3 regions of the Tolumonas lignilytica genome follow, and region 1 is predicted to be linked to each of the others. Evidence: riboswitches for the same ligand, from Rfam matches in the RefSeq annotation. Region 1 holds a riboswitch; each other region holds the start of a gene.

Region 1 (4,290 bases):
TCCATATCCGCGACATAGACCAGCCCGCCGGACAGCGTCAGTGCCGTTTCAAATGATTCCGCCAGACGCAATTGCAGGTCGGCGCGGATCTTGAAACGATCCACGACCACTTCGATCGTGTGTTTCTTTTGCAGTTCCAGCGTCGGTGGATCCGAAAGGTCACAGACTTCGCCATCGATCCGGGCCCGGATATAACCTTGCGCCGCGAGGTTTTCCAGCAGTTGTTTGTGCTCACCCTTGCGGTTACGAACCACCGGCGCCAAGATCATCATCTTGCGATTTTCCGGTTCGGCCAGCACCCGATCCACCATCTGACTGATGGTTTGCGCCGCCAGCGGTAAATCGTGATCCGGACAACGGGGTTCACCCACTCGGGCGTACAACAGACGCAGATAATCATAAATCTCGGTGATCGTACCGACGGTAGAGCGGGGATTGTGCGACGTCGATTTCTGCTCGATGGAAATGGCTGGCGATAAGCCTTCGATATGATCCACATCGGGTTTTTCCATCAAACTTAAGAACTGACGGGCATAAGCAGACAGGGATTCGACGTAACGACGCTGCCCTTCGGCATACAGCGTATCGAATGCCAGCGAGGATTTACCCGATCCCGACAGGCCGGTGATCACGATCATCTTATCGCGAGGTAAGGTCAGATTGATATTTTTCAGGTTGTGGGTGCGTGCGCCCCGGATCTCGATCTTATCCATAGAGAGCCAACTGTGAACTGCATCAAAATCTCAGTATGGCACAGCTAGCACTGGATGGATAGCCAGTATTGCTGCAAATATGTTAATGTCTTCTGCCGCAACTATTTAACACCTGTCATAGCAACCGATCTGACTTTAACGGTGATTATTGCTAAGATAGCCAGTCAGAGAATATGCATTTTTTACGGAGCAGAACATGGCCAGAGGCGTGAATAAAGTCATTATCGTTGGCAATCTGGGGCAAGACCCGGAAGTGCGTTACATGCCGAATGGCAACGCAGTGGCCAACTTCACCGTTGCGACCAGCGAAAGCTGGAAGGATCAACAGGGCCAGCTGCAGGAACGTACTGAGTGGCATCGCATTGTGGTTTACCGCCGTCTGGCTGAGATCGCGGGTGAATATCTGCGTAAAGGTGCCAAAGTGTATCTGGAAGGTCGTCTGCAAACGCGTGAATGGGTCGATCAACAAAGCCAGCAAAAACGTTACACCACTGAAATCATTGTCAATGAAATGCAAATGCTGGATACCCGCAGCGGCGCGCCTGCTGGCGGCAACATGGGAGCACCGGCACAGCAACCACAACAAGGTAATTGGGGTCGCCCTGCCGCCGCCGCGCCACAGGGTAATGCGAATCCTGGTTACGGTGCACCGGCTGCACCACAAGGGGGTTATGCTCCTGCCCCGGCAGCACAGCAAGGGGGTTATGCTCCTGCCCCGGCAGCACAGCAACCAACCTATAACGAACCACCGATGGATTTCGACGACGATATTCCGTTCTGAAGTTAACCAGATACATTTATCGTAGAATATCATTCTTAAAGCCCAGTTTTTACTGGGTTTTTTTATTTCCAGGTTAAATAAAATCTGGCTTGTATCCCGCACATCACAAAACCACTTATCCGGCTGTCATACAGATCTTTTTTCCCCTTTTTCAAACAGATTCTAGCAGCGATCTATCTGCGAAAAACACAAATTTAAAATCACAAACACATAAATATGTCAATTTAATTACCAAGTAAACTTAAACTAAACCGATTTAGCTCACATATTTTTGTTTTCAAGTGATTCCTGTTGTGTTACTTTTTAATGAGAGATGGCAATTAACCGATTGTCATTCTCATTTGGTTAACTAACTCTCCTTCTGTGAGCGGTTACTTAACTGAAAAAGGCAAAACCATCGAAAGGTGGCGACGCAAAGTCTCCGGTCTAACGGAATTTTCCTACGATAGCGGGACCGCCAGTTTTGTATGCCGGCACGTTTCTTTTCGTGTCCGCGATTTGATTTTGTTTTTTCACTCTAGCCCGTGATGCCTTCAGGCATTGCGCAGCCTCGTATTGCCTTGTGCAAGCTGGCGGCGCTTTCTTGGATGCATCCGGTGCCGAGGGCAAAGTCGTTTCTGGATTTAACCGGCAAAACTGCGGATATCCATTGCATCTGGAAATGGTGGATGTTTACGAAAAACAATGGAGGTTAATACCATGAAAAACCATCGATACCTGTCGGTAATCCCCGTGCTGGGAATGGCCATGACTGTCGCAACAGCCGCAGTTGCCGCTCCTGTTCTACAGCCAGGTCCTGAGCCGACCACTCACTCGCAGCAGGCATATGCCCCAGAGGATAACTTCACGGCGAAGTGGACTCGTGCCGATGCGCGCCAGATCAAACGGATGTCCGATCCGACTGCTGGCTCGCGTGAAAACTCAATGCCAGAGGAATACACCATGCCAAGTATTCCTCAAGACTTCCCTGACATGTCGAACGATCAGGTCTGGGTGTGGGATTCCTGGCCGCTGACCGATGCCGATGGAAACCAATACAGCATTAACGGTCAGGAAGTTATTTTCTCCCTCGTGGCTGATCGGAAACTGGGTTTCGATGACCGCCATGTGTTCGCGAAGATCGGTTATTTCTACCGTCCGGCAGGCATTCCAGCGGATCAACGGCCGAAAAATGGGGGGTGGACCTATGGTGGTCTCGTCTTCGCCGATGGAGTCACCGGCAAGATCTTCGAGGATCAGTCATACAGCCATCAGACACAATGGTCTGGCTCTGCGCGCATTTTCCCTGGTGGCGAAGTTAAGCTGTTCTTCACCGATGTTGCGTTCTACCGTGATGCCAAGGGCAATGACATCAAGCCGTATGATCCACGGATCGCGCTCAGCGTGGGCCATATACATGCGAACAAGAACGGCGTGACATTTACCGGTTTCGATAAGGTTATTCCGCTCCTGAAGGCTGATGGTACTTACTACCAGACCGCCGAACAAAACCCATACTTCAACTTCCGCGACCCGTTTACCTTCACAGACCCGGCTCATCCGGGTGAGACCTATATGGTCTTCGAGGGGAATTCGGCCATGCCGCGTGCATCAGCCAAATGTACAGCAGATGATCTTGGCTATCAGGAGGGTGATACCTATGCAGAGACAGTTCCACAAGTAAATGCATCGGGGGCGACCTATCAACTCGGCAACATCGGTCTGGCGAAAGCCAAAAATGCCGATCTGACGGAGTGGGAGTTCCTGCCACCGATTCTCTCGGCGAACTGCGTGACCGATCAGACCGAACGTCCCGAGATCTACAAGAAAGATGGCAAGTATTATCTCTTTACCATCAGCCACAGCACCACCTATGCGGCCGGCATTACAGGCCCTGAAGGTGTATATGGTTTCGTGGGCAACGGGATCCGCAGCGATTACCAGCCAATGAACATGGGCTCCGGTCTGGTACTGGGCAATCCGTCAAACCTTAACTACTGGCCAGGCACTCCATATGATCCTGACTACAACCAGCCAGCCGGTCACTTCCAAGCATACTCTCACTACGTGATGCCTGGTGGTTTGGTGCAGTCGTTCATCGACACGGTGGGTGTTAAGGAAAACTTCCGTCGCGGCGGCACGCTGGCCCCTACGGTGAAGATCAATATCCATGGCGACTCATCGGACGTTGATCATTCCTATGGCGCCAACGGCGATGGTCTGGGTGGTTGGGCGGATATTCCGGCAAACATCAATGTGAACCCGAGCGGGGTCATTACCAAGCCGCTGAATTAACAGCGTCTCTGGTGATATCTCTCGCCTAGAGGGGCGATGCGGTAGTGCGACATGCCGCCGCATCCCCTCTCTTTTTTCATTTCTGAACACGGAGGATTATGAACCTCAATCTCATCGCCATGATTGCGACGCGTCGACGAGTCATCGCTTGTGCGCTGGTCGCTTTCGGCATCGCAGTAGCCGTCGTCAGAGCCGAACCAAGCACTGCATCCGATTCCGGACATTTACTCGCATCGCCAACCGAAGCATCCCCGTATTTACGTCCGCATGACTGGACCCCTTATCGACCCGCACTGCACCTCACCCCCGCCAAGCACTGGATGAACGATCCGCAGCGTCCGCTCCTGATCAACGGCGTCTGGCACTACTACTATCTCTATAACGCTGATTACCCCAACGGCAACGGCACCGAATGGTTCCATATGACCTCAATCGATCTTATTCATTGGCAGGAACACGGTGTCGCAATCGACAAATACAAAAATGGCCTCGGCGATATTGAGACCGGCAGTGCCGTGATTG
Region 2 (4,290 bases), 1.4 Mb from region 1:
ATACCCGTCTGGATAATGTCCTGGTAACCGATAGTGAGGTTTCAGGTGCATTGGTTGGCCCAATAAGCCTGCCGAAGAGCGGTTCCGTCGGTGATTGTGTGCCTTATTCCGGCAGCTATATGCCGACTAGTGCTAGCGATGCCACCGGCACAGCCACGACAGATCCAAGCAAAGTAATCTTCAAAGATACCGCCACAGCGACTGCGACAGATATCTTCGGAGGTGATGTGACCCCGTCTCAAGTTCAAGCAACTTGCCCACTGTGTACATGCGCAGCAGCAGGTACTTGTAACTAATCAGATAATCCTGTACTTCGATCTGGTTCAGGAATAAAAAAACAGGCTCTATAAAGAGCCTGTTTTTCCTCCGCAAATCTTACGGCTATTTTTTGCCTTTCGTACTCGTGGTTGTCGTACTGCTGCCTACGGTTACTGTTACGGTGGCACTGGCTGTCTTGATCCCATCAGAAATCTGGTAGCTGAAGCTATCTGTTCCTGCATACCGTCTCACGGGCACATACTGAATGGTGCCATTACTATTGATGGTTGCTGTGCCATGAGCCGGAGTGGTGACCGAAACAACTTTCAGCGCTTGACCATCTGGGTCGTAATCGTTGCTCAATACTGCGATAGTAACGGCCGTGCTATCTGCTGTTGTAGCAGTATCAGCCACAGCAACCGGAGCTGTATCGGCAGCCGCACTGACGACATAGGTTACAGTTGCACTGGCATCATACCCTGTTACTGTCGCATTGCTTGCCGTCAAATTGATGTTGTAATACCCATCAGCAGTGCCGGTTGGTGATGTTACACTTAATGTCGTACTGGCACTTTGGCCGGGAGCCAAAGTCAGCGCGGTCTGAGCAAAACTGGCAGTCCAGCCTGTCGGAGCTTGTGCCTGCAGATTGAACTGAGAGCTGCTGCAGCTGCTGTTATCGCTGTTGGTCAGCGTCATGGTATAGCTAACAGGCGTACCAGGTGCTACCCACGCGCTTTGTACCGGAGTCAGCGCAATGGCAGGCTTAGCATGCTGGCAAGTTTGCGGGCCTAACTCGACAGTGACACTGGCTTGTGTTCCATTGGTCCAGTCAGTTGTGATGGTGACGCCCGCATTGCTATCTACATAGGTCATGCCACTCGCCAGTGCATGATCACTCCAGTCGTAATAACCGATACTGTTGCTGTTTGGAGTCATGTCCAACAGATAGCTGGTTCGGCTATCGCCATCCACCCCGGTGCGAACTACGACACCATTGAGCACATTCGTGTTACCGGCCAGAAAACTGTCGCTGCCGATAGCTTGGCGATATTCAATGTAATACCATTTTGGTAACCCACTGGTTGGATCAACCCCCATAGGGATTCTTAATGCTTTAACTCCACCGTCGTTTACTTCATACGGTGTTAATGTATAGGTGCCGCTTGCACTGACCGTGGTGATTGCGGGTGATGAACCATAACCTAACCAGCCTAACTGTAATTTCTGGAATGGTGCCATATGACCGGCAACATAGTTGCCCATGATATCGTCACGATCACCGTATTCGATAGACTGACAGGAAGTACCCAGTGTGGTCGCGCCACACTCCAGCGCATGGGAATGTTGCAGCCCGAAGTTGTGACCCATTTCATGACCGATGGTGGAAACCTGCATGGAGCCGTTGATCCAGCTTTGAGAAGGCGAACCGCCAACTGTCCCCATGCCAGTCCAGCCACACGCACTGGTATTCGGGAAAATATAAATCTTGTGCTGGTAAGCAGACAGATTGGCTCCCGCATTGGTAGCTGCTGCATCGGCCTGTTGCGCAATAGTGGTGGTATCACAATTGGTACTGTCTACCGCAACCGTAAACCAGCCCAGCACATCACCACTTAGCCATGTCTGCTGATAAGAGTCTTCAAGAAAATAGTTGCTGACATTGGTAAAGACCATGCTGCGTGCCTGATCGACAGTCCATGGCTGATTAGTCGGGGCATCCTGAAAATTGACCAGCATGACTAAGGTTTTTTGCTCACCAAACGTGTTGGGCTGAACCGTTACCCCGCTCGTTGTGGTTGAACTGGTGCTACCATTCAGTGCTTCCATTTGCAGAGCACTCTGATCCAACACCAGATTATTATCGATCTGAATCCCTTTCACGCGGGCATGACCACCACTTTGCAGTGCAGGCTCATCACCGGTGAAGTGTAATTCCAACTGCTCACCTGCCGTTGTATTCAAAAAATGGCGCAGTTTGTGGCTGCCATCAGGATAATCTTCATAAGCAACCAACAATTGACCTTCATGGGTTCGCAGTTGTTCTAATTGTGCCTGGACGCTGTTTGGCATACCCAAAGCAGCCTGAGCTGGTAAAGCCGCCTGCACAACCGTCGCAGGGTTGTCTGCCAGCAATTTAAGCATGAGATCTTTACGTTGTGCGACCAGCGATTGTATTTCATTGAGCAGATTGGCTTGCTCATTTTCATCAGCTTGACGATAGCGCGCCATCAACTGAGCAAGTTCTGTGGTTTGTTGTCTTAATTGAGAGGGATAGACCGCTGAAGCCGCTTGTGTTGCCGGTTCAGCCATTACTGGCGTAGGCGTATAAGCTCCGCCTAGCCCGCCGAGTGCCGTCAGCAACAATGCAAACCGGCGAACACGAGCAGACAAGCCAAAACCAGCCGCTTTGGAAGCGCATAGAGATATCATTTTGGGTACCCTCAAGTAAAAAAACCTCGAAAGCGCCCAAAACGCAGCGTTTTTTACGCGCTCCTTCGGTAACCCAGCCATCCACTGTAGATGCAGTGGACCTGTGGCTTTGCGTGCACCCGGTTACCCGGGGCTTGCTATTTCGGGAGTGCTTTCGATGGTAACTGAATCGAAAAATTCGACCCCACGCTTACATACAGACTCATAGTGTATCTGCGACAGAATGAACTCGGTGAAACCAAGAGAATCACTGGATTCATCCCATGTAAACTTGCCGCAATACTAACAAGAAAACCGATCAAGACAAAGTGAAATTGATCATTTTTTAAACAAATCTTTACGTAAGCTAACACTTCCTCAGTGCTGTTTCCTGACTAAAATTCAAAGCGAAGAGGTAATAAATAAACAGATATTCATGACTTCAACCCGCGAATAGAACCTGGTTCGAGCTGAAAAACAAAATTTATTTTTTGTTTAAAATAAAATCATTTATATACAATGAGATAGATAAAAAAATTGATACATTCACAAACGAGAACCATGATTCATTTGTTTCTCCTTCATAATATCTTAAACAATCAGCGATATTCCCTTTAACAGCAGATGATAGGCTTCGGGTTCAAACTGGTGTAATCCTCTGGCTGCAATGCAAACAATCAGCAAATTAAAAACAACATATTCACCAAAACCAGCAACCGGAATTCGGATAGGATTAATACTGCATTTTTGTTTTAACGGCCAAAACAGCGTCACACCATTTTTTCCGATAAGCATGTCGCCAATGATATGACTGATATAACCAACACAGATGGCATTGCTATAACTTGGTTTCAGAGAAAAGGCCATGAAAGTAAAATGCAACACCGCCACCGCAAACAGGCTGTGTGTAACCGTACGGTGACCTAAGATTTTATGAAATGGTTTACTTAACATCGGCACTATTCGTCCGAAGGAGCTTTGGGGAGAATCGAGATCTGGCAACAGCGCGCCAATGAACCCCAAACAACACGCAACACACAGATTACCAACCAAACCCGGTACAAATTTATCGACCATCAAGACACTGAATACTGCAAATGCCTGATGCGTTTTTGCCATCATAACGGTTACAACTTAATTATGTGTTTATATACAGTTGTTTGATGGTAACATTGCGCAACTGTAACGTCAGCTACACATTCAGAATGTCTGACTGATTGGTTAATCTTTACACGCTATGAATTAGTTTTATTGTTTTGATCTGTGGCTACACTCACCTCTATTTCCTTGAAGACCACTTGATATAGAGCCCCAAACGTATCTGGATCAGAGCATCGCCCTGCTTCCGCTTCAAGACGCCGCAACGCATGCGTCGCATTTTCTGAGGTCTGAATGGAAATAAGGTAGTGAAGTGTGAGTTTGGCAATCTCCAGCTTATCTTGGTTAGACATAGCGAACTCCTAGATTGCGAAAGCTGTATAGCTATTAAAACTGTAGTCGTTTTAATCCAGAAAACATCCCTCGCCAGTCACGTTTCCGCATAAACTAGCTTCTGTTTTTTTATTGACGGAAAAAAAATTTACCAGCGTTAAAAATAGGCACGAATAAACAATAATAGTTCAC
Region 3 (4,290 bases), 170 kb from region 1:
GGCGTAGCACAAAGCTACGATCCAGTTTGACCATATCCAGAGGATATTGGCAGAGTGTATTGAGTGCTGAATAACCGGTACCAAAATCATCTAAGGCCAAATTGACACCAAGCTGTTTGATCTGCTCCATTTGTTTAACTGATTGAGCCGGGCGTTCAATCAACATACTTTCTGTGATTTCAATGACTAAATGCCGGGGGTGGAGTTTGGTCGCTTCCAGTGTACTGACCAGATGGCTCAATAATGTTGAACTGGAAAAGTGATGTGCCGAGAAATTGACATGAACGGATAGTAAGGGTTGTCCCTGTTCTTTACGCATTAAATTAAAATGTCGGATAAATCGGCAGGCTTGGGTCAATATTTGCTCGCCCAATTCCACGATTAAATTGCTTTCTTCTGCCATAGGAATGAAGCGAGCGGGTGAAATGGAGCCTAATTCATCATGCTGCCAACGGGCCAGTGCCTCAAAACCGACGATATCTCCACTCACACAAGATACGATGGGTTGAAAAACCGCCGTAATCTGAGCATTGCGAATAGCCGATGGCAGGTCTCGTTGAATAGCCAGTGTCTCAAGTGCTTCCTCATACATTCGATGACTGAAGACTTGCAGTCGTTTGTTTTGTTTTTTGGCTTTGCTCATTGCAAAGTCAGCACAGCGTAAAACATCTTCAACCGAGCCGTATTCTTTGCCACCGATGATAACGCTGATCGTGGTGGAAACCTCTAATGACACGCCATCAATGATCAGCGGGTGTAACAATAGCCGTTGAATCTCATGGCTTAACCGAACGGGTTGGTAGGCGGAGCTGATCTGCGGTATGAACAATACAAACTCATCGCCTGCAATCCGGGCTAAGGTATTTGTACCGAGCGGATCACTCTCCATACCCAAGCGCAACGCAACGGCTTTAATGACGCCGTCCCCGATATCATGTCCAAAGGTATCGTTGATTGCGCGGAAGCGATCCAAATTAATATATAACAAGGCAAACCGTTGTTGATCGTTGAGCTGTTTTAATGTCGGTTGCATCCGTTGTATCAGCGCATAGCGGTTATACAAACCGGTCAGGCTATCATTAAAGACCAGTCGTCGGATCTTGTTCTCGTGCAGGCGGCGTTCGGAGATATCATTCATACACACCAGCAGTGCTTGATGTTGGCGATGCTCAATCGGTGTAATGTCGAGTTCACAGGGCACGAGCCAACCTAGATGTCCGACGATATCCCATTCAAAATTGTATTCTTTGTCTGCGAGGCGTTTATAAAAAAGCGTATCGCCTGAACCTGACTTATCTGAGTCATGCAATAACTGTTCGAGTGGGCGACCAATTAAATCCCCCATGCTGTCATAACCCAGCATATTAGCCGCAGCCTGATTAGCACTTAACACGCGCTTGTCATGAATGATCAGCATTGGTTGATTAGCATTTTCGTAGACGGCATAGAACTTATTCTCTACCTCTTCCAATGCATCATTGGTTTGTAATTTGGTTGCCAGTAATTTATTGACTACTTTGCCCACTAAAGCGATTTCATCTTGGTTATCATCGACATTGAGAGGTTGGGAAAAATCATTTTGTAGTAAGCGTTTTAGCCCGTCTTCCAGTAAATGTAAGCGAGTGCCCAGACTGCGGCGCAACTCGCTGAAAAACAGCATGCTGATCAACGCACCGCCCAGAAGGCATGAAAAAGCCAGTATCAGTAATGCTTCTTTGCTGCTTTGATAAAAATCGCGTGGTGCGGTGATCTTGATGACTGCAGAAGGTTGCTGATTGATATCTTTTAATACGCTGAATACCGAGATGGTATCGTCAGTTAACAGATGGCTAAACGACTGCTTCTCAGTAATTAAATCTGCATAAACAGGGTGGGGAAGCTGGTTTGGATTGATATCTAACAAGGCCGTATCATTCATCAGCACCGACTTGTAACGTTCCGGGAAAAATTCACGGATATGTTGTGCCCAAATCATCCAGCCACCCACTTCGGTCTCCATATTGCCCGCAGTAACAGGAGCCAGTGAAATCAGGAAAGGAGCGCCCTGGAGTGAAATGATCCCCGCATAAGGTTTTAGTGCCGGATGAAGTTGGCTGCGTAACTGATTAAATTGCTGCCCGATCCCTTGAGGGGATAAGAGTTGCTGGAGAATTTGTGCGGAAAGCGGTTCGCTCTTATCGTGTTTAGCGTTGAGTTGCGCGCCATCAATATACTCGCCTTTTAAATTGAAAAAGGCCATCAAGGTAACATCGTTATTATTGAGGGAATCCGGATTGAGATTTCGGGCGTGATAACCGGGATCGCCACGAGTCAGGAGGTTGAATGTTTCATCCCAAAAAGCCCAATCACAACTGCGCTTTGCCAGCTCGTTCAGTTTAATCTGAATGGTCTGCTGGGCCTGTTGATTGGTCTGAATAGTTTCTTGTAGTTCTAACGAATTGATTTCACGCAGGAAAAAATACCAAGTCAGCGAGATGCTTAGTCCGAGGATCATCAAAAGACCGCCGCCAAATAGCAGTGCTGTTCGGGTGGAAAGCTTGATATGTTTAATCGACAGCAACACGAGACTCCATTCAGATAAGAATACCCATGAACAGTCACACAAATGTTGCCATTTGACTCCGAAACTAGCGGGTCAAGGTGTATAAATTCAATTTATACACATGAGGATCTGGCAACTCCGCTATCGTGATCAGTACGAGACTGATGTTAGACCGGAAGCTTTGCGTCCTGCCCTTTCGGTACAGTTTGCCTTTTTCATATTTTTAACAGAGTGTAACAGCCTCAGCCCGATTATCCAATGCAACAATAAGACTAAAACGAGACTGGCATTTTCTGCTTCATTTTTTTATGAAGAAGATCCCTGTTTTATTCCAAGTCGAAGTGCGAGTCGGTTGAGATTGGCTCGATCCGTTTTCAATTCTCGAGCCGTCGCTGACCAATTGCCATCATTGGCCTCTAGTGCCTTAATAATTAATGCTTTCTGGAAGCGATCAATGCTTTCACGCAGCCCCTGTTCGGAAGGCAACGTGAGTATGTCGGTTGCCTTAATATCTTGTTCCGCTTGAACTGAGATAGTTGAGACTGGCAGGTCCAAATGATCGGCCAGAATCAAGGGGCGACCTGCTTTATGCCGGGTGGCCTTGAGACTGGCCCGCATCAGCATATGTTCAAGTTCGCGTACATTTCCAGGCCAGTCATAAGATTGCATCGCTTGTAATGCTTGTGGATGTATCCCTATTTGTTGTAACCCCAGGCGGCTTCTGGCTTGATCCAGAAAATAGCTGCTCAGTGTATCGAGATCCGTTTTATGGTCACGCAGAGGTGGCACAGCGATCGGGTAGACTTTGAGGCGATGATACAAGTCACTACGGAATCGGCCTGCGGCCACTTCCAATTCCAGATCTCGGTTGGTTGCTGCGATTAACCGGACATTAACTCGCAGTAGTTTATCGGAGCCGACCCGCTGAATTTCCCCTTGCTGTAAGGCGCGTAATAATTTTGCCTGCAGACTGAGCGGTAATTCACCGATTTCATCCAGAAACAGCGTGCCGCCATCTGCCAGTTCAAATTTACCGGCCCGATGGCTGGTGGCGCCGGTGAATGCCCCTTTGACGTGTCCGAACAGTTCACTTTCTGCGATCTGCTCGGGCAATGCCGCGCAATTGACATGCACCAGCGCCTGTTCACTACGGCGAGAATGGGCGTGTAATGTCCGGGCGACTAATTCTTTTCCGGTGCCTGTTTCACCGGTAATGAGGACGGCCAGATCGGTATTGGCGACCATATCGATCTCTTCGCGCAATTTCCGGATCTGTGCACTGTTACCGATCAGTTCTCCTTCTCGGCGGCGGGCATCACGAACGAGTTCCTGCGCCAACTCTTGTTGCTGGGCACGGCTGTGCTCCAATGCACGTATCAGCGCGACATTCCGCAAGGTGGCGGCGGCGAGAGCAGCGAAAGCGGCCACAGTCATGTCATCGACATCGTCAAACCGTCCGGGGGCCAGTGCATCTAAGGTTAAGACGCCGACCAATTGTCGATCGACATATAGACTGCAGCCCATGCAGGAATGGACATCGGCATTACGCTCACGATCAATGGCCAGCCAGCCATCAAAGGGATCGGGTAATTCGGCATCGGCCGGAAAACGAATAGGATCCCGCTCTTGTAAGATGGCTTGCAGGCGAGGGTGCTCTGCGGGCAAAAAGCGTTGACCAATCAGCTCGGGAGCCAGACCCATTGCTGCGACCGGAACGAGCTCCCCTTCGTTTAATTGCATCAAGGCGA

The links. A riboswitch is a leader RNA that binds a small molecule or an ion and turns the genes downstream of it on or off. The one in region 1 is predicted to bind cyclic di-GMP.
Region 2: it holds a riboswitch for cyclic di-GMP, as region 1 does, so the genes downstream of both, H027_RS17870 (Ig-like domain-containing protein) here and H027_RS0106840 (glycoside hydrolase family 68 protein) in region 1, are expected to answer to the same signal.
Region 3: it holds a riboswitch for cyclic di-GMP, as region 1 does, so the genes downstream of both, H027_RS0106105 (bifunctional diguanylate cyclase/phosphodiesterase) here and H027_RS0106840 (glycoside hydrolase family 68 protein) in region 1, are expected to answer to the same signal.

What each region holds. Positions count from the first base shown of each region.
Region 1 is NZ_AZUK01000001.1:1,447,501-1,451,790, forward strand. Features, by position in the region: gene uvrA (excinuclease ABC subunit UvrA) at 1-713, opposite strand, end outside; gene ssb (single-stranded DNA-binding protein) at 910-1,494, shown strand; cyclic di-GMP riboswitch class I at 1,872-1,956, shown strand; gene H027_RS0106840 (glycoside hydrolase family 68 protein) at 2,194-3,768, shown strand; gene H027_RS0106845 (glycoside hydrolase family 32 protein) at 3,867-4,290, shown strand, end outside.
Region 2 is NZ_AZUK01000001.1:2,810,472-2,814,761, reverse strand. Features, by position in the region: gene H027_RS0113120 (hypothetical protein) at 1-296, shown strand, start outside; gene H027_RS17870 (Ig-like domain-containing protein) at 382-2,688, opposite strand; cyclic di-GMP riboswitch class I at 2,753-2,837, opposite strand; gene H027_RS18445 (metal-dependent hydrolase) at 3,259-3,789, opposite strand; gene H027_RS0113105 (hypothetical protein) at 3,903-4,118, opposite strand.
Region 3 is NZ_AZUK01000001.1:1,275,896-1,280,185, reverse strand. Features, by position in the region: gene H027_RS0106105 (bifunctional diguanylate cyclase/phosphodiesterase) at 1-2,560, opposite strand, end outside; cyclic di-GMP riboswitch class I at 2,671-2,763, opposite strand; gene norR (nitric oxide reductase transcriptional regulator NorR) at 2,849-4,290, opposite strand, start outside.